Regions from separate parts of the Bacillus sp. Marseille-P3661 genome, predicted to be linked through region 2. Evidence: riboswitches for the same ligand, from Rfam matches in the RefSeq annotation. Region 2 holds a riboswitch; each other region holds the start of a gene.

What was found. A riboswitch is a leader RNA that binds a small molecule or an ion and turns the genes downstream of it on or off. The one in region 2 is predicted to bind cyclic di-GMP.
Region 1: another riboswitch for cyclic di-GMP. It lies ahead of C1724_RS25290 (DUF5667 domain-containing protein); the one in region 2 lies ahead of C1724_RS16010 (alpha/beta hydrolase).
Region 3: another riboswitch for cyclic di-GMP. It lies ahead of C1724_RS02330 (diguanylate cyclase domain-containing protein); the one in region 2 lies ahead of C1724_RS16010 (alpha/beta hydrolase).

The regions. Positions count from the first base shown of each region.
Region 1 is NZ_LT965953.1:1,610,213-1,617,556, reverse strand. Features, by position in the region: gene C1724_RS07525 (CBO0543 family protein) at 1-195, opposite strand, end outside; gene C1724_RS07520 (PAS domain S-box protein) at 478-2,094, shown strand; gene C1724_RS07515 (GNAT family N-acetyltransferase) at 2,258-2,785, shown strand; gene C1724_RS26360 (HD domain-containing phosphohydrolase) at 2,736-2,885, shown strand; gene C1724_RS07505 (hypothetical protein) at 3,190-3,369, shown strand; gene C1724_RS26505 (SF0329 family protein) at 3,486-3,656, shown strand; gene C1724_RS07500 (SF0329 family protein) at 3,595-4,068, shown strand; cyclic di-GMP riboswitch class I at 4,261-4,346, shown strand; gene C1724_RS25290 (DUF5667 domain-containing protein) at 4,432-5,841, shown strand; gene C1724_RS07495 (DUF3231 family protein) at 6,100-7,134, shown strand.
Region 2 is NZ_LT965954.1:992,423-999,766, reverse strand. Features, by position in the region: gene C1724_RS16025 (GDP-mannose 4,6-dehydratase) at 1-405, opposite strand, end outside; gene gmd (GDP-mannose 4,6-dehydratase) at 398-1,366, opposite strand; gene C1724_RS16015 (GlsB/YeaQ/YmgE family stress response membrane protein) at 1,601-1,855, shown strand; cyclic di-GMP riboswitch class I at 2,070-2,154, shown strand; gene C1724_RS16010 (alpha/beta hydrolase) at 2,610-3,431, shown strand; gene C1724_RS16005 (CynX/NimT family MFS transporter) at 3,446-4,666, shown strand; gene C1724_RS16000 (MFS transporter) at 4,761-6,128, opposite strand; gene C1724_RS15995 (mechanosensitive ion channel family protein) at 6,485-7,344, shown strand, end outside.
Region 3 is NZ_LT965953.1:514,650-521,993, forward strand. Features, by position in the region: gene C1724_RS02315 (ABC transporter ATP-binding protein) at 1-128, shown strand, start outside; gene C1724_RS02320 (HAD family hydrolase) at 233-1,021, opposite strand; gene C1724_RS02325 (EAL domain-containing protein) at 1,502-4,741, shown strand; cyclic di-GMP riboswitch class I at 4,815-4,897, shown strand; gene C1724_RS02330 (diguanylate cyclase domain-containing protein) at 5,005-6,165, shown strand; gene C1724_RS02335 (PAS domain S-box protein) at 6,165-7,344, shown strand, end outside.

The sequences.
Region 1 (7,344 bases), on a different contig from region 2:
AAAAGGTTTCTTTCGGTATTTTAAATAACCTTTTGAAACTAGATATGTATCTGAAAAGAAATTACCAAGAATACTAACAAGGTATACAATAATCCAATCTTTAAATGATCGTTTTACGATAGCAAAAGGCAATAAAACTATTCCGGTTATAGTAGCAAAAATTAATAAGTAATAGGAGAATCCTTTTTTTCTCAAATTTTACACCTCCAATTATAATATTGTTATAATGAAGTATTTCTATGTATGAAACATTCATGTGTGGGTCAGAGGGACAGGTTCATTGACCGTCGTATAACGTAGGGTGGGGAACCTACTACTGAGCACCAACCCTGATATCACTATGGGTATTTTTAATGTGGGACACTGGACCTGTCCCTCTGGTTCGTTCAAGTCAAAGGCAAGTATGCAAAATTAAATCAACGCAACTAACAATTGTTTTTACTAATCCTTGTGAAATATACAATTAGAGGGAGTATTATGTTAAATTTTTTAAATCGATTTGATCAAGTTTTTTACTATTCACCTATTGGTATGGCTTTAGTTTCATTAGAGGGACATTGGATTAAAGTGAACCCAACTTTATCTAAGATTACAGGCTATACGGAAGAAGAACTTCTATCCATTACGTTTCAAGACATTACATATCCAGATGATATAGAAGTAGATATCAATCAAGTTCAGGAACTGATTGAAGAAAAAAAAGAGTCGTATGAAATGGAAAAAAGATATATTCACAAAAATGGAAACATTGTATGGGTGTTGCTTTCAGTTTCGATTGTTCGAGAAGGAGATAAATCCTTATATCTTATAGCTCAAGTCCAAGATATAACGGAACGAAAGCGATTGGAACTTAATTTAATCGAAAGTGAAGAAAGGTTCCGCAACCTCTTAACCTATTCACCTGATCCTATCATGGTACATGATGGAGATAATATCATGTACGCTAATAAATCTGCTGCTGACCTTGTAGGTACAACAGAAGAAGAAATACAAGGGACATCTATTCGGGAATTTATTGAACCAACAAGGTTAGATGAGGCATCTGACCTAACACAAGAAATTTTGCTTCATAACAAACCACTTCTTGATTTTGATGTAAAGTTTAGGAGCAAAAATGGGAAAATTATAGATGTGGTTCTTTCTGCAATTCCTATTACTTATATGGGGAAAAGTGCGATTTTAGTTAGTTATCGAGATATCACAGAGCGAAAGAAAATGGAACGAGCCTTGAAAGAAAGTGAAGATCGTTATCGACGCTTAGTAGAGAATTCACCGTTAGGGATATTGGTACATCAGAAAGGTATTATCCAATATGTCAACTCAACAGCGTTACAATTATTAAGGATTGAAAAATCAAAAGAAATTATTGGTAAACACATCCATAATATCATCCATCCGGATTATAGAATGATTGTATCAAAACGAATTGAAAATATAGAAAATAATGGTCAGTTTACTCCATCAAAATACGAAAAGTTTGTTCGCTTTGATGGTCAGGAGATAGATGTTGATGTGAATAGAATACCAATTCAGTTGAATGGAGAATCGGCTATCCAAGTAGTGTTTTGGGATGTTACTGAAAAAAAGAAAGAAGAGGATCTAATTCGATATCGAGCCTATCATGATCCGTTGACTGATTTACCAAACCGGCTTAAATTCCAACTAGACCTAGAAGAAGAGATTAACAAAGATACAACTTTTACAATTATGTATTTAGATCTGCATGGACTAAAGACAGTGAATGATTCCTATGGTCATCAAGCTGGTGATGTTGCCCTAATAAAAGTTACAGCCCGATTAACTGGAGTTCTGGGTTCGAATGGTCTCGTATATCGTTTAGGTGGAGATGAATTTGTCATCGTTCTTTTTGGACAAAAAAGTGAAGAAGAAATAAGGGAAATAGCAAACAGTATTGCTGAAGTCATCAAACAGCCCATTTCTATAACAAATATCCTTGTACAAATTACTACCAGTATTGGAGTTGTCTATTATCCTGATCATGGAGTAGATATGGATTTGCTCCTTCGTCATGCAGACATCGCAATGTACCATGCTAAGAAAACCAATACACTTTTTAAGATCTATGATAAATGATCATGGGTCAGAGGTGGGTCATGGGTCAGAGGGACAGGTTCATTGACCTTCTTAAAATGTAGAGCGGGTAACCTATCCTTGTGCATCACCCCTACGGGTATTTTTAATGTGGGACACTGGACCTGTCCCTCTGGTTTCGCAATACTATGGTGCACTATTTGAGGTGATAAGTTTGAAGATAAGAAAAGCAAGTAAAGAAGATGTAAAAGCTGTAGCAAGAGTCTATGTTGATGGCTGGAAAACTACTTATCGTGGTTTAGTACCAGAAGATTATTTGAATGGATTATCGTATGAAGAATCAGAACAAAAATGGCTTTATTTTTTAAACACTGAAAATGACCCCTTTATATATATTGCAATTAGTGATGGAGGAAATGTTGTAGGTTTTGCAGCGGGGAAAAGTATTGACGATGAACTCTATGATGGAGAATTATACGCCCTTTATCTATTAAAGGAATGTAGAGGACTGGGTGTAGGAAGACAATTGTTTTCAGCTGTTGCAAAGCATTTTAAAGAAAATTGCATTAATTCTGTATTGGTGTGGGTAATGGAACAAAATAAATCTGGTCTGGGTTTTTATGAACGTATGGGTGGGAAGGAATATCTTCGCAGAAAAAGTGAGTTTGGTGGAGTGGCAGTTGATGATGTTGCTTATGGTTGGAAAGATGTTTCTGTTTTATTCAACGGGTAGAACGAACATACCGTTTTATGCCCGGATTATGGCAGTCGCGGATACTTTTGATGCTATGACATCACAAAGAATTTATAGAAATACCACTAATATGGAGTAGGCTGTGATTCAAATAAAAGATGGGAAAAAAAGTCAGTTTGATCCTGAGATAGCAGATGCTTTCTTAGTGTTAGTCAATAAGGATAAGCTAGCAGTTCAGCGATTGGTATGTGATTATAGGCAAGTTGAAGTTAGGTTTTAATGAATGATGGACGGTAATAATTAGAAAGGAACGTTTTAAGAATAGTATTTACCAGAAGTAGGGTCTTATTACTTTTACTAGTATTGGAAAGAATTTGTGTTACTTTTTTTTGAAGTGGGACACTGTATGAGTTGACCCCCTGGTTCCTGTAATAAAAAAATACATGTTTATATGGGAAAATGATAATCTGTCAATTAGAATAGATAAAATTGTTAAGACCACTACATTAGAAGCCAATAGTAGTGGGTTAATGGCATCATATGTAACGGTTCATTTAAATGAAGCTGAATTAGAACAACTGATAAATGCGTTGAATGAAGCAAAAGGAAATTTAAAGGCTTAACTAAGCCTGTTAAAAGAATGCTTATTTATGTACTAAACCGTCCCTCTGTTCTGCTAAAAGACAGGATTGGTCAAGAAAATATTTAATAAATGTAAAGAAAATTACTGGAAACAGAGATGGTGATTGGATTGCAATGGAGTAAGACGAAAACAATATTAGAAAATTTTTTATGTGATAAATTAAAAGGACGTATTAAGATCTATGCAACGGTATATCGGAATTTCCATGATGGTCCAAGTAGGGTATGGATTACATTCGAAAAAAAAAGAAATACTAAGTGTTTCTGATGTTACATATGCAATAGCGCATGTGAAACTATATCAAAAGATGAAAGAGAAAAAGAACCTTAAAGGAATTCCTTATGATGATGATGTGGAGGTAATGTTTGCTTCTGAAGAACGACAACAACTAATAAAGTCCTCATCTGACGCTGAAGAAATCATGATAAATCAAAACATTTTTGAAAGTTATTTTCTTTATGCAGCCTTTATGGAATATGCTACTTTGTCTATTGATGAAGCGATGAATTCAGAAAATATTATTATTAAAGCTTATTCAATGTTAGATAGAAGGTTAGGTAAAAGAAGATTAGAAAAATTAGAATTGACCCAAGAAACACATCCTTTGATTGCGGACTTTTACAAGATAAGATGCGATGTTGAAGGATTAATGAGTGGTTCAGAGGGACAGGTCCATTGACGTCTTAAGAAGTAGGGCGGGTAAACCAGTCACTATATACCTCTTTTTATACCATTATTGGTATTTTTAGAGTGGGACACTGTACCTGTCCCTCTGGTTTTTTGGTAAAAAATAATACTATTCAGTTCCCTGTTTTTCTTATATATTATATTCAAATAGTGATGAGCGAATATGTGAGTTAGTTCGTTCCTCATTTGAAAAAGGCAAATCTATCGAAAGGTAGAGACTGCAAAGTTACAGATCTACGGTGAAAACACTATGATGGCTGGGCTACCAAATGAAGAATGGCGAAAAGACTCAAGTTTAATAGAGTTAATTCGAGATTCTTCCTTTACAAAAAACTGTGCTGGAGGGATTTTTTTTATGTTAAAAAATTACTTTTTATTCAATAAAAACGTTCGCAATGTACTTGCTACTAGTATGGTTGCGACAGCTTTCGCGTTCTCTTTAGGAACTATACAGGCTTTTGCGGAAGAAAATGAGCAACCAACTGAAACACAAGTAGAAGAAAGTGTACAACAAGATCAAATAGATGCAACAACTCAAGAATCAACAACAGACGTAGTTGTAGATGAAGTAACAGAATCTGAACTAGCAGATGAGACAACAGTACCTGAGATTGAAGAAGAAGTGACAGAAGATGATACTTCAGAGGAGTCACAAACAATAGAACAATCTGAAGAAGATACTTCTTCACTTTTACCTGGTGACTTTTTCTATTTTGCTAAAAAACTAATGGAAAATGTGCAATTGGCTTTAACATTTGATGGAGTAAAAGAGGCAGAATTGCTAGCTGCATTTGCAGAAGAGCGAATTAAAGAAGCAGAATCCTTACTTGCTCAAGGTGAGGAAGAATTAGCTAATGAGATTCTTCAACAAGCCATTGAACAACAAGAATTGGCATTGGAAAAATACGAGCAATCTCAATCATCTGAAGAAGCAAAATCTGTTACTGAAGAACCAACAGAAACAGTAGAGGGCGATATTGCACAGGAACAAGCTCCTGTTGATTCAGTGCGTGCCGCACTTGAAGCTAAATTCGCTGCTAACTTAGTTGCCTTACAGACTGTATTAGATAAAGTAGAAAATCCGAAGGCAAAAGAGGCTTTAGCGAAAAATATTGTAAAAGCACAAGAAAAATTTGAAGAGAAGGTAAATAAAAAATTAGCCAAGTTAGAAGAAAAAGAATTAAAGGCAGATACGAAACGTGCAAAACTTGAGACTAAGTTAGCATCAGGTGAACTAAATGAAGAAGAATACAACGAAGAACTAGTTGAACTAAATGAAGAGTTAGCAGAAGAAAAGGCTGAAGTCATGGAAGAAATTAATGAAGAGACCGATGAAGTTGTGGAAGGTGCTCTTAAAAAAGCAAAAAATGTAGATAAAGCTAAAAAAGAAGTACGTAACGAGGACAAAGAAAACGTGTCTGACCGTGAAGACGATGCACGTAAAAAGGCAGAAGAAAAACGTGAGGCTGTAAAAAAGGAAGAAGAAGCAAAGAAAAAAGCAGAAGAAAAGCAACTTGAAGAAACTAAAAAAGCCGAAGATCGTAAGCGTGAAGAAGTGAAGAAACAAGAGGAAAAACAACGCGTGGAAGCCCAAAAACGGGCTGAAAAAGAACGTGAAGAGGCTAGAAAACAAGAAGAGAAAGCAAGAGAAGCGGCAAAAAAAGCAGAAGAAAAACAACGTGTGGTTGCGAAAAAACAAGAAGAAGCAGCGAACAAAGCAGACGAGCGTAAACGTGAAGAAGTAAAGAAACAAGAAGAGCGTTAATATGAAAATGTTAAAATTCAACGTGAAGAAATAAAGTGATGATGAATAATTTCGACAGAGAGTAGGTGGTTAGATGCCTACTCTTTTGTTATGTGAATGACGAATTAAATGTGTGCAAGAAATAAAGATACAGATCCCCTTATTGGCGACTTATTTTTGTTATTCAACTAAATGGCTGCTCAGTAAAATAAGGGCATATCGAATAGGACTTTATAAATGGGGGATATTAACTATTAATTTGAATTAGGGGTGGCCTAAATGGAAACAATTAAGCCAATTAAAATTGGGTCGAATAAGATTAGTATGAATGAAAAACTAACATCAGCTGAGGTTGGAAAACTTTGGGCAACATATATGGGAAATAGTATGTCAAATTGTATTTTAAGCTATTACCTACAACATGTTGAGGATAAAGAAATTAAAACCTTATTAGAAAATGCATATAAATTAACTAAGGAACTCATGCAAACCATTAAAGGAATTTTTGAAAAAGAAGATTTTCCTGTTCCAAGAGGTTTTAATGAAGAGGATGTCAATTTAGGTGCACCAAGATTATTTGAGGATGAATATTACGTACATTATTTAAAATATGCTGCAAAAGCAGGTATGAGTATCTATAGCGTAGGTTTGCCGCTTGTTTATAGAAAGGATGTCAAAGAGTTCCTTACTTATTGTATGAAGTCTGTTATGGATTTAATGGAACAGATTAAAGAGCTTCTAATGAATAAAGGACTAGTCATTAAGCCGCCTATTATCCCAATTCCAGAAAATGTTGAATTCGTTCATAAGGATTTTTTAAACGGTTATTTTGGACATGTTCGCCCTTTGCATGCACTAGAAATTGCTCATTTTTACGATAATATAGAAAATAATGTTACAAGTAAAGCACTAATTATGGCATTTACTCAAGTTGTGAAAGATGAACAGATTCGGCAATTGTTTGAAAAAGGTAGAGACATGACAAGCAAAAATATTGAACTGTATATGAAAATACTACATAACGAAAACTTGCCATCGCCATCTTTTGTTGATGATTTAGTTACTACATCAACATTTTCACCGTTTTCAGATAAGTTAATGTTATTTCATAAGATGGATATGTTTTCGATGAAAATACGAGCTTTCGGGAATTCAGTAGCTGTGAATGGAAGGCATGACATTGGACTACTTTACTCTAAATCGTTAGTGAAAATTTCCGCATTTGTCGAAAGTGCAGCAAAAATTATGATTGAGAAGGGTTGGATGGAACAACCCCCAAAAGCTGCTGACAGGGGGAAATTAGCATCATCTTAATATCGATTTCTTAAGTTCAAGCTATAAAAGCTAATTAAAAAAAGTATGTATTCTTATAATTGAGGCAGAGTTAAACCAGGAGTTGCAACATTGGCAGCTCCTTTTTCTTTGTTCAAGTATTAAAGAAGGATTTGATCGAAAACAGAAATACCTCTGTTGTGGAATGGTCCTGTCTTTGGTATTTTTAAAGTGGGACACTGTACCTGTCCC
Region 2 (7,344 bases):
TTCTGTCAAAGGTGTTCCAATAGTACCGGTTAATCCATATTCTTCACTCGAGCCAACTGTAAGGATTTTCACATCGGGACTTATCTTTTGAGCAGCTTGAATTAAATGAATGGATCCAATTGTGTTAATGTTAAAGGTTTTCACAGGGTCTTCCCATGAGTCAGGAACCTTACTTAAAGCAGCAAGGTGGATGATTGCATCAGGTTTAATTTCTTTCAGAAGCTCGTATAGACGATTTTGGTCAAGAATATTTATATGATGTACTTTAACTGCAGAAGGAAATTTTTCAATATTTTCGTGAACACCGGCAAAAACGGTGTGGCCCCTTTGTGATAATAAGTTGATTAAGTGTCTTCCAACAAAACCATTTGATCCTGTTATGAAAACTCTCATCTTTTTATTCATTTTTTACCCTTTCCAAATCAGCATCGACCATTTGTTCAATTAATTGTCGTGTCGTTGTGGTTGCTTGCCAGCCTAAGTTTTTTCTAGCTTTATCAGGGTTACCTAAAAGAATATCCACTTCAGCAGGACGATAAAATTTAGGATCAACAATTACATGATCCTCATAATTTAAACCTACATATTCAAATGCAATCTTGCAGAATTCTCTTACAGAAGTTGTTTTTCCAGTTGCAATGACATAATCTTCTGGTTCTGCTTGCTGTAACATCAACCACATAGCTGTTACGTAATCCCCAGCAAATCCCCAATCGCGTTTTGCATCTAGGTTTCCAAGTTTTAATTCATTTTGTTTTCCTAATTTGATTCTAGCAACTCCGTCTGTAACCTTCCTGGTAACAAACTCAATCCCTCTTAATGGTGACTCATGGTTAAATAAAATCCCGCTGCATGTAAACATTTGAAAGCTTTCACGATAGTTTACTGTCATCCAATGACCAAATAATTTAGAGACGCCGTAAGGACTTCTAGGGTAAAATGGCGTTTTTTCCGATTGCATTTGTTCTTGAATTAAACCGAACATCTCACTGGTTGAAGCTTGATAGAATTTTATGCTCGGGTTTACTAATCGGATCGCCTCTAACATGTTGAGAACGCCAACCCCTGTTACATTTGCTGTGAGGATAGGTTGCTCCCATGAAGTTCCAACAAAGCTTTGTGCTGCAAGGTTATAAACTTCATCAGGCATTGTCTGTTTTAATACGCGAATAAGGGAGGAAGGATCTGTAATATCACCTTCAATTAGATCTACATCTTCTTGTATTCCTAAGAAGGATAATCTCCAATGTGTCTCTGAACTTCTGCGGGCTTTAAGCCCAACTACTTTGTAGCCTTTTTCTAATAAAAATTTTGCGAGATAGGCACCATCTTGACCGGTAATACCTGTTACTAAAGCTGTTTTCATTCTAACCCCCCATTTATAAGGTAATAGTGCAGTACCTTCGTTAGGAAAAATAATAAGTAATAACGAAGGTGTATATCGCTAAGGGCATGTATATAGCTGCTTAATTGGTATTGCTATGCTATGCTAATGTTATATATATGAATTTCCCAACATGCTGTTCCTCATGGACAGTATTAAAGATAATTCGAACAAACCATACAAGACTGCATAAGATAGCAAAAAGGAGTAAAATAAATGGATCTAATTACTTTTATTTTGACTGCAGTTATGGCGTTGGTTATAGGAATCGTAGCGGATAAGTTGTCACCTTTTGGGATGCCTGGAGGTTGGGCCGGAGCTATTGTCGCTGGGTTTATTGGGGCTTGGCTAGGGCCAGATTTATTTGGGTCTTGGGGCCCGGTAGTAGCGGGTATTTGGTTAGGCCCTGCACTTATTGGGGCCATTATTGTTGTGATTGTTGCAGGGTTAATTGCGAGACTTTTTGATTAATTTTAAAAAAATATTGAAACAGTTTGACTATAAATGGATAACATAATTATTTATTAAAATTCTGCGAATGATCGAGACTTTAAACCTAATAGTTTAGATGCAAGGAAATAAAAAAATACCTTTTCACCAATTTTTCAACAAAATTTGTTACTATTGATCTATATTTCCAAGTTTGATTTTTTGCTAATATGGGTATAAGTAACACAACCGAAATCGTACGAAGTGGCAAACCTGACGAAAGTCAGTGACGCAAAGCTAGAGGGGCTAAAGTCAAACGACCATGTTCGCCAGCTACCGAATAACGATACTTCCTACGAGGTGCGATTAAGGTACATTTCAAGGAAGGGAGTTTTTACTATGTGGTTGTCCATCGCAGCAACAATGGTGTTAATTGGAGGACTATCGTATATCCAATGGAAATTAGCATTAAAATCAATGGAATAATTCATTATGGTTTAGATTTTAGGTAGTATATTAGCATATAAAAAAACGCCTTACTTCACGAACTTTTTGTTCTGGGTTAAGGCGCTTTTTATTTGAGTTAAAAATAGTACGAGTGCAATATATTCGCAGGATAAAGAAGAAGACGTTGCGGACTTTTTAGTGTCCTTAGAGAAATTAACCCTGGCATGTCTTAGAAATAGGTAAGTATGTTAGTGTAGTTTTTGGTTTTTGTTCTAGTAGCCTGAATTATTGTAATATTAAAAAAACATAGTATAATATTAACAGACTCATTATTTGGAGGATTTTAACAATGGACTCTTTTCAGGCAAGGGATAAAAGTGACCTGTTTTTTCACTATTATCCAGCAGAATCAGATAACGTGATGATCTTGCTCCATGGAATAAGTGAAGATCATAAATATTTAAGTCCGATCGCCGATTTTATTGCAAATGAAAATCTTGCGCATGTATATACACCAGATTTACGTGGTTATGGAAAGCAGTCAATACGGAGAGGGGACTTGGATTATATTGGCCAGCATGAGGATGATTTAATGGACTTCATAAATTGGATCAATCGTAAACATAACAACCCAACGATCATTCTAGCCGGCCACTCTGCTGGCGGAGGTACGACACTGCGCTTTGCAGTAAGCTCATATAGCGAGCATATCCATGGATATTTATTGCTGGCACCCTTTATTCATCCATTTGCTCCAACAACACCGAAAAAAAACGAAAATAGCAGCTCGAGTGTAAGTTTCATTAAATTACTTTCATTAATGCTCCTTAATCGTCTTAGGATTACTAAATTTAACAATTGGATGGTATATACAAATAATAAGCCCGAGCATATTCAACATGGCAGGGAAACCCTTCAACTGAGTTACCGACTATTTTTCTCTCGTTTTCCACATCTTTACAAAGATAGTCTAAAAGCATTGCATAAACCTACATTAGTACTTGTAGGAGATAAAGATGAGGAATTTGTAGCTGACCAATATCACCCACTATTTACAAAGTATAATAATGCGAAGGTACATATGATTAGTGAAGCAAATCATGATGGGATATTATCTCATCCTGTTACCTATCAAATGACAAAAAAGTGGATAGAAGAGGTATTTCAATAAAAGGAGTTTTCATAATGCAAAGTCAGACTAAAAGTCAAACTTTAGTAAATACCGAAACAAGAACAGTAGGGAAAACACTATTGTTAGTAGGAATTATTTTGGTTGCGTTTAATTTACGACCAGCGTTGACATCGGTTGGGCCGTTAGTTAGTTTAATTCGTGCAGATACGGGGATCACAGCTGGTTTAGCTGGTTTTATCACGACACTTCCGTTACTTTCATTTGGGATTCTATCCATTTTAGCACCAAAATTTGGTCATCGTTATGGTAATGAACGAATGATATTTGTTGGTTTAATGGTACTCGTAGGTGGCATTCTGATACGTTCAAGTGGGTTTATTTCATTATTATTCGTGGGAACTGCATTGATTGGGATAGGCATAGCTATTTCTAATGTTTTATTACCAGGTATTATTAAAAATAAATTTCCTGAAAAAGTAGGACTAATGACAAGTATCTATACAACGTCAATGGCTGTGATTGCTGCGTTAGGATCAGGCTTTAGTGTCATTCTAGCGGAAGATTTACAGTTAGGGTGGAGAGGTTCATTGCTGACGTGGGGCTTATTTGCAGTAATAGCAGCAATTATTTGGATCCCGCAGCTCAAGAAAAGCAATAATCCTACCGTGACGACATCCGTTCAGTTAAAAGAAAATCGATTATGGCGCTCAGCTATTGCATGGCAGGTAACTGCTTTTATGGGTTTGCAATCGCTTTTATACTATTGTGTGATCGCGTGGTTGCCAGAGATCCTTATTGCTAAAGGAATGAGCTTGGCAACGGCAGGATGGCTGCTATCAATTATGCAACTTTGTGGTCTTCCAGCAACATTTTTAACGCCAGTGTATGCAGAGCGCTTTAAAAATCAAAGAGGGATTGTTGTAGCTATAGGGATTTTATGGATAATTGGACTAAGCGGATTGTTAAGCAGTGTTAACAATACTATATTGATCATATCCTCAATATTAATTGGAATTGGTCAAGGAGCAAATATTAGTTTGGCGCTTACATTACTTGGGTTGAGAACAGAAAATGCGAAACAAGCTGCAGAGTTATCAGGTATGTCTCAATCAGGGGGTTACATACTGGCTGCACTAGGTCCGTTTGTAGTTGGAGTTCTATACGACGTAACCCACTCTTGGGCACCAGCCTTAGTTGTGTTACTACTAACTGTGTTTCTGATGGTTGCAGCTGGGCTTGGAGCAGGGAGAAATCGAACGGTTTTTGAGAAGTAGTATGTGTGTAATCAAGTTATCAAGTTATAATAATATAGAAACCAGCTCTAGTTACGAGAGCTGGTTTTTTGTCGATATCTATAGATCAAACTATCTATGCTTGTTTCTTAAGAAGATATTTTGCATTGGTTATTAAAAGCATTCCCGGTATTAAAACAACAGAAATTATCAATAAAACAATCGACATGGAGGTTAAATTTTGATCGCTTATGCCTGTAGCAAACATAACTCCAAATAAGCTTGAGGCAAGAATATTACCAATAAACCTAGAAGTCATTAACAATCCTGATGCTATGCCACTTTCGGACTTAGAAACAAAGCTATACAAAACAGTTTGTAAGCCGACATTTAAAATTCCATTACTTATGCCAATAATCGATAATATAATTAATATCCAATAAATGGTATGGTTTGTAGTGAAAAGTAGGATAACCCCAACTATTCCTACTGCCACCCCAAACATTAAAGGGACTCTGAAACCTGACTTTTCCATCCACCTTGTTGCAAGTGGAGTCATTATCATTGCAAATACAGAAATAGAAAGCATTGTAATACCAGTTGATTTGGAGTTTAACATAAGCACACTTTGTAGATAAGTAGGCATTGACAGTAGCATTGCGAAAAAGACCAGTGTTGTAAAAATATATTGAATGAAAACTAATGATATATTTAAATTTTTTAATAAAAAATTAACATTAATAAATGGCTCTGAACTCTTTTTTTCATGCTGATAAAATAAATAGCTTACCATTACAGAAATAACAAGGGCCCACACATTCAAGCCATTTTTGAAATCTTGGAAAAAATACATCCAGAAGAATATTAATAGACTAAATAAAAATATTCCAGGTGAATCCCATTTAAAAGATGCTTTAGCCACTTTAGTATCATTAGGTATATACTTATAAGCCAAAATTGCGGATAAAATAATTACGGGAAAATTCACATAAAAAATAATCGGCCAGCCACCATATTGAATTAGTATGCCGCTAATCGTTGGTCCGAAAGCTGCAGAAGTACTGGCAAAGACCGCTAGTGTACCAATCACTCGATTTTGATTTTTAGATATAAAGGATCGTACAATGCCAATACCAGCTGGATATAAAGCGGATGTACCAATGGCTTGAATCGAGCGCATCCCTAATAAAAATAACATGTTATTGGATAGGGGAGCTGTCAAGGATGATATAGCTACCAGTAATAATCCAATTAAGAATATTTGTTTTCTACCGTAAAAGTCACTTAATTTACCAATCAGCGGCAGACAGATCGCACTTACAATAAAATAGGAGGAAATTAACCAAGATACTTGGTTAGATGTTAATGCAAATTCCTTCTGTATGTCTGGCAATGCAACTGTAATCATCGTTGTATTTAATGGATTTAATATGGCTCCCAATGCGACAGCTAAAATGATTAGATTGTTTTTTTTAGCTAAAAGTTCATTTGGGCTATGTGACATATTCACTTCAAACTCCTCTTATATGTACCTAAAGTGGTACTTTAATAGTTCTTTTTATTAAAAATTTATACGTAGCAGATTTTATGGCAATCATAGCTTTTTTGTGAGGTTGAATGTTAGCTTTAAAGTTTTCAGCCTTTCTATAAATATTCTAAATCATCTATGTGAAAATTCCTATTATCCTATCTTATTAAACTAAAATAAATAAAGCTTGTATTAGGAATAATCAGTAGCAGTCAGACAACGTCCGTGACGTTTATTGATGATTATGTTATAACAAATAAGAGAATAAATTAACCGCTGATATACAAGTTATATTTTGCTGAAAACATCAAGAGAATTGAGGAGATGATTATTTGTTTAACTTAGGAAACTTTAATTGGGAAGCACTACTAATTAATGCTGGCTTAGTGGCATTAAAGGTAATTGGTATTTTCCTGGCTTTTATTATAGTTAAGGCAATTGGCAAGAAATTGTTAGAGCGTACATTTAACAAACTTAGTAATAGAAAGGATATTTCGGAAGGTCGCGCGTTGACATTACAAAGGCTAGCGGAGAATATTTTCTCATATGTGTTAATCTTTATTCTTGTGGCAACGTTATTCAGTATTTTTGGATTATCGGTTGCAAGTTTAATTGCTGGCGCAGGGATTGTTGGACTAGCAGTTGGTTTTGGAGCTCAAGGACTTGTTAGCGATGTTGTGACTGGCTTTTTCTTGTTATTAGAAAAGCAAATTGATGTTAATGATTATGTAACAGTTGGCAGTATTGATGGAGTTGTTGAAGTAGTCGGCTTGCGGACTACACAAATTCGCAGCTTTGATGGCACACTTAATTTTATTCCGAATCGTGATATAACTAGTGTGAGAAACCATTCACGAGGAAATATGCGTGCTCTTGTTGATATTGGTATAGCATATGATGTAAACATCGATCAAGCAATAGAAGTAATGCAAGCTGCCTGTGACCGAGTGGCCGCTGAGAGTTCTGTTATTGCAGAAGGTCCAAGTGTAATTGGAGTTCAAGCTCTAGGATCATCGGATGTTGTTTTACGTGTTATTGCTAAGACTCAAAATGGAGAACAATGGGGAGTTGAGCGCGAGCTGCGTAAAACAATCAAAGAAGCGTTTGATGCAAATGGTATTGAGATTCCTTTTCCACATCAAGTTTATATTAATAAAACAAATGAAGGTACAGAAAAAGTTTTAGGACAAGC
Region 3 (7,344 bases), on a different contig from region 2:
GTGGTCAAACATTTACTGCAAAGGTTAGCGCCAATGAAGACGTTCTTGTTGGCGAAAGTATTCCTATAAATTTAGATTTGAATAAAGCTCATTTTTTTGATAAAGATTCAGGCTTACGAATTCGCTAAAATTATCAATAAAGGTGCCCTCTCCATGTTGTGTATTGAGGGCACCTATTATTATTTTAGGAAGTGCTGTCAGCCAATTAGTTTTCATGCATCGCGAAGTTTGATTAATCAACCAAACCTAATATTTTTAACCCATTATAAATACCTGAGTTCTCAACATCCGTTGTTACATGCTTTGCGTATTGAAATAAATCTGGATGTGCGTTGCCCATCGCAATACCCTCTCCAACAGCACTTAGCATTTCTTTATCGTTCATCCCATCTCCAAAAGCAATGGTGTTTTCTTTTGAGTAGCCTAACCTTTCAATTAGCTTTTGAACGGCTATACCTTTATTTACATTATCCCTGATGACATCTAAGCAATTTTTTAAGCCAGTAACATTCACATTTGAATAATGAATTCCTTCAAAATCTTGATAATACGTATCTGCTTTATCTTCCGATGTGATAATAGTTAAGCCTAAGATACTATGGATATTAGCGAAAGTAAAAATCTGATTTAGGTTCATTTCAAACGTTTTGATAAATTGTTGTACTAAATCGGTTTCCAAAGAAGTAAATAAATTTTCTTTATCAGAATATAGCACCAGTTCATGATTATGGGCGTTTGCAATCTCAACAAACTTTTCAATATCTTTATGATCGACAGGCTCTCGATAGATTTCTTCGCCTTGATAAATACCATGTGCCCCGTTATATGAAATAAAAGATGTAATCGATAATTCATTTGCAAGGTCTTTAATATTATGTAAAGGACGACCGGTAGCTAAAACAACTTCGATACCTTTCTCTTGTAATTGTGAAATAGCATTCTTAGTCGAAACCTCAATGGTATGGTTCGCTTTTAAGATTGTTCCGTCTATATCTAGAAAAACAAGTTTGTAATCGTTCATGCGAATTCTCCTTAATAATTTAGAATTGTATAATGTTAACTCAGTGTTTAAGTAGGTAAGTATTAGTAAATTCACTATTAATTCCATTGCTTTTAATATAGGTTTATTTCATGCTTACAAGCTAAAAATGATATATATTTTGGAATAGGAAATTATTCCTGAATTGGGATAAAAGCTGTTAATGGGAATAGAAGGGGATAACTTTTTCTTCCTAAATCATTCACAATATATCATAACCTATAAAAAATTAATTATCTGTAAATTTAAAGAAGAAAACATCATCTTCCGAATTTCGTTCACTTTAATGTAATTCATAAAGTTGGTTGGCGTACAGGATAGTCAATTTTACCTATTTCAATAGTTTTGTTATTTCCAATAAGTGATCATTGTTGTTAAGGACTGATCATTTTATATTGGGATGAGAAGAAAAATATTTTTGTTAAGACTTAAAACAAGATAATAATAATGGACGGTGGCTTTATGGGATTCAGGGATACATTTAATATGTACTTGGTCATATTTTTAATAAGTATACCAATGATTACTCTTTACGTTGCATTTGAACGTGATCAGCGAAAAGACCTATTTAATAGTAGACATAGTAGGATGTATTTGCTTAGTAGTGCAATAGTTATGGGATTAGGAGTTGTTGGATTTTACATTACCCATATGTATTTGTCACTAAATACATTTCCTCAAGAGGAGAAAACAACGTTAGAAATTAGCGTGGATATGTTGATGTTAGGATTTGGTATTGGTGTTGCAACTCTTATTATTTTATGTGTATTCACACTTATAAGCCATCAAGAAAGTAAATATTATATTCAAAGGCAAAAACAAAAAATTCATGACCAGTATTATCTACCGCTTTATCAGCATAATCCTGGACTTGTTTTAACCTTTGATACTGAAGGTAATTTTTTGAACACAAATAAAATTGTGGAGTCATATGGGTACGAACTTGAGGAAATATTACATCGCCCTTTTGCCCCCTTACTTGTTTCTGATCAAGTAGAAAAGGCTATGGAAAATTTCCGAAAAACATTAAGTGGTCAAGCCACAAACTTTGAAACGGCCTTTATAAGTAAATTTGGTAATCGAATCGAATTAGATGTAACCCTTATCCCGATGATAGTAGATAAAGAAATTATCGGGGTTTATGGAATTTGTAAAGATATTACGAGTTATAAAAATGACCAAATGGCTTTAGTTGAAGCAGAATTTAAATATCGTATTTTAGTGGAAGATTCTTTAATAGGTATTTATATTATTCAGGATGGAAAATTCGTTTATGTGAATCCACAATTAATAAACTTCTCTGGTTATACAAAAGAAGAATTGATCAATACTGAGGTTGCTGTTCATATTTTTCCAGAAGACCTACCGTTGGTAAAAGAAAATCTTCAAAAAAGGCTAATGGGTAAGCTGAAAGGTAATCGTTTCCAATATCGCGTAATCAAAAAAGATAAAAGCATTATGCATTTGGACGTGCATGCCTCAAAAACTATGTATAAAGGTATGCCAGCTGTAATTGGTAGCGCTATTGATATTACGGAACAAAAACTTGCCGAAGAGAAGGCTAAATATTTGGCATACCATGATGTCTTGACTGGTTTACCAAATCGGTTCAACTTTATTTCTAATTTTAATAAGGCTATAACAAATCAAAATGTAGAGACTGCAGCTGTTTTATACCTTAATTTAGACCGATTTAAATTGATTAATGATACGCTTGGTCACGATATTGGTGATCTGTTGTTAAAAGAAGTTTCAAATAAATTGCTAGACTGCATTGGCACTGATGATTGTATAGCAAGGCTTGGCGGTGATGAATTTATATTTCTCCTTCCGAACAAAAATGCTGAGGGCGCTTTGAATACAAGTGGAAAAATTCTAGATTGTTTAAATGTGGGAATCAACTTAAAAGGTTATGAGTTATTTATAACCCCAAGTATTGGAATAAGTTTATATCCTCAGGATGGAGGTAATAGTGAAACCTTACTGAAAAATGCTGACATAGCTATGCACCAAGCAAAACAATTAGGAAATAATAATATCCAATTCTATGAAAATAAATCAGCTGAAATCACAAATGAAGTATTCACTATGGAAGCGGATCTTCGAAAAGCAATTGAACATGAAGAATTTGTTTTATATTACCAGCCAAAGGTCGATATCCAATCAGGTGAACTATCTGGACTAGAAGCTCTAATTCGCTGGCAACATCCTGATAAAGGATTAATTTCCCCCGCACGCTTTATTCCTTTGGCAGAAGAAACCGGTATGATCGTTCCAATTGGGGAATGGGCATTAAGACAAGCGTGTACTCAGATGAAGGCCTTACATGATAAAGGTATTATGACACCTGTTGTATCTGTTAACCTTTCAGTAAGGCAGTTTTATCAGCCCAATTTAATTAAAATGGTTAGCCATATACTAAATGAAACTGGTTTACCTCCAGCATTTTTGGAGCTTGAGATTACCGAAAGTATGATGATTGATACACATCATGCGCTCAAGATAGTGTCTGAGCTGAAAAAGCTAGGAGTAACAATTAGTTTAGATGATTTCGGGACGGGTTATAGTTCGCTTTATTACTTGAAAAAATTCCCAATCGATATTGTGAAAATTGACCAATCCTTCGTTCGAGATTGTTTAGAAGATGTAAATGATTCTACTATTGTAGAAACCATTATTGCGATGGCACACCAACTTAAACTAGAAGTCATTGCTGAAGGTGTTGAAACAAAAGAACAGCTTATATTCTTACAACAGCATCTATGTAATAAAGCACAAGGCTACTTATTCAGTAAACCTGTGCCAATAGAAGAGATTGAGAAGAAGTTTGCTGAACTTGAGCAACTAGTCGACCAACTTGGAGTTCCACAAGAAATAAGGGAACAAAAGTGGATGGAAGAAGCGTTTAGGATAGCGCAACAAGAACTGCATGACACTATACGTCAGCAGCAAGGTATGACGTTAAAAGTCAAGGAGCAGGACGGAAGGTATATCCATACTTTGTGTGATGGCGAATTACTGTATCGATTAGGATTCGTACCAGAACAAATTCTCGGGAAGGACCACTTTGAAGTTTTAAGTGTTGAAGTGGCTGAAGAGATCACAAGTTATTATCGAAGAGCTTTCAATGGGGAAGAAGAGGTTGTTTTTGAAATGGAATATAATGGTCTTCACTATTTAGCGTCATTACGACCTATTCGAAAAGGTGGACAAATAGTTGAGGTCATTGCATCTTGTGTGGATATTACAGAGCGAAAACGAGTAGAAGAGGCTTTAAAAGCTAGTGAAGAGAAGTATCGACTTATAGCAGAGAATACATCAGATCTAATTAGAGTTGTTGATTTGAATGGAGTACTTCAATACGTCTCACCTTCACATCAATCAATATTAGGCTATTCACCTGAAGAAATTCATGAAATGTCTGTTTTTCAATTTATTCATCCGGAAGATATTCCATATGTACGGAGAATGCATGATGAAACGATTGCTACTAATACACCTGCTCAGATTGAATTTCGACATATCCATGCAGATGGTCATTGGGTATACGTTGAAGCAAAAGGAACTCCTGTACGAGGTGAAAATGGGCAGATTGAGAGTGTTGTTATAGTTGCTAGGGATATCACAAAGCGGAAACTAGCTGAATTAGATTTCCGCAAGTTTAAGTCTATAGATCCTATTGAGAAGAGTAATTTTGGTTAGCGAAAAAAAGTTAAAGGGCGGAGTTAACGACATCTCGGTACTTGCTAGTTAATTAATATTTAAACTAAACAACTTTTGAAAATGGCAAACCTATCGAAAGCTAGGGACGCAAAGCCACGGGCCTAAAGTATCTACAATGGCAGCCGGGTTACCAAAGGATAGACAAAAAGCTATTCTTTTTTAGAATGGCTTTTTTTATGAGAAATTTCAGGTCAATCCTTATATAAAGTTTAACTCATTTGAAATAGGGAGGACCAAACAATATGTACGATATTGCAATGACTACACTAACAAAGAGGTTTTTAACTCTCAAAAATTTTTTATGGCTATTTCTTATGTTTGCAGTTATTCAATACTTGGATGAAGTGCTTGAATCTTTAGGAATTACTATTGAAAATACAATTTTAGATTATGTTTTTGATGGTGTTCAAATGGTATTTATCGGAATTTGCATATATATTTTTCTTCAATATGTGGAAAAAAGTGTACAAAATTCACTATTAAAAGAAACGTTTTTACGCGCAGTGACAGAAAATATGGATGAGGGAGTATCTGTCTGTGACAAAGATGGAAATCTATTATATATGAATGGCACTTCTTCACAACGTGTAAATAAAGATTTTCTATCATTTCCGATTCCTTACGAGCATTGGACACAAAAATTGAATATCTATGAAGATGATAATCAAGAAATGAATACTAACAATATACCTTTGTTAAGAGCTTTAAGAGGAGAAGAGGTTAAGCATCAACAATTAATATACAAACCAAATGGTGAATCTGCTCAATTTCATTCAGTAAATGGTAAACAAATTACAAGTAAAACCGGTGAGATTATTGGTGCGCTTGTTGTTATTCATGATATTACCGAACAAAAACGAGCCGAGCAAAAAATAAAGTATATGGCATATCATGATAATTTAACGGGGTTACCCAACTTAAGATTTTTTAAAGAAAAGGTATCCGGTATCTTGGAAGTGGATTACCAAAACAAAACTTCAAAGCCGTTAGCCATCATGTTTTTAGATTTAGATGGCTTTAAAGCGGTCAATGATAATTTTGGACATGACATGGGGGACTTGTTATTAATAGAGGTTTGTAAGCGTATTACTGCATGTTTACCTGATAGCGATTTAGCTGCACGGATAGGTGGAGATGAATTTACAATATTACTTCGAGATATAAAAGCTAAAGAAGATGCTATTGCAGTTGCACATTCTATTATCAATAAAGTTGGTTATCCTTATGACATACATGGAAATAAACTACAAGTAACTACAAGTATAGGTATCAGTTTCTATCCTTATGACGGTTCGGACAAGGGAACATTAATGAAGAATGCTGATACCGCGATGTACACAGCTAAGAAAAATGGAAAAAATCAATATTGTGTTTTTCATGACATTAAGGGAGATCGAAAATAATGAAACAATTTGTGAAAAGAATAGGAAAAGATGTTTTGGCATTTTCAAGTTTATTTGATTTCATGAAAGACTTAATTATTTTAGTGGAAATTGACGGCGATTCCTATCGATATGTATATGTGAACCAATCAGCAGCCAGTGTTCTAAGTTACGATGGTGGCATTTACGGACAACGGATCGAGGATGTAGTACCTAAAGGTCGAGCAGAGCTATTAAAACAATACTTTAAAGAGGTTCAAACTACGAAAAAATCAGTAGAGTACATTGAATCCATCGAAACTAAAAATGGTACTTTTATTGGCGAAAGCTCTCTTGGCCCCATTATAACAGAGGATGGAGATTGTCAATATATCTTGGCTATTACTAGAGATGTAACTGAGAAGATGCAAAAAGAAATGGAACTGTTAGAAACTAAAAGAACGTTAGAAAAAGAGCATAAAAGGTTAACTTCCTTGGTAGAAAACAATGACGATGCTGTATTTGAATTAGACTTAATGGGAAATTTCACTAGCTCAAATGCCATCCTTACACAAATAACAGGTTATAGTGAACAGGATTTGATTGGCAGCTCCTTTGTTCCATTGATTGATAAAGAGTATTTAAACGATACACTTTCACACTTTGAACGAGCATTAGCTGGAATTAATGAAGAATACGAAACCTGTATTCAGAATAGCCACGGCGAGAAAATTTATTTATTGGTAACAAATATGCCGATTAATATTGATGGAATGCTTGACGGAATCTACGGAATTGCTAGAGATATTACCGAACGAAGAAGGATGGAACGACTTTTGGAGGAAAGTGAGCAACGGTATAAATCGTTATTTGAAAATCACCCTGATGCAATTTTTTCTTATGATTTGTATGGGAATTTCACTAGCGGAAATGCTGGTGTAGAACGTATTTCCGGATATTCTAGCGAAGAATTTTTAGGGAAATCTTTTATCCCAATGATGGTACCTGAGGATGTTGATAAGACGTTATACCATTTTAATAAAGCGATTCAAGATAAAAAAACGGAAAGCTATGAGGTGGCCTTACGACATAAAGCTGGACACCGGGTTGAACTGTTTGTGATGAGTATTCCCATAATTGTTAATGATGATGTAGTAGGTATATATGGACTCGCAAAAGACGTAACTGAAACAAAACAAGCACAAAAGGCTTTAATCGAGA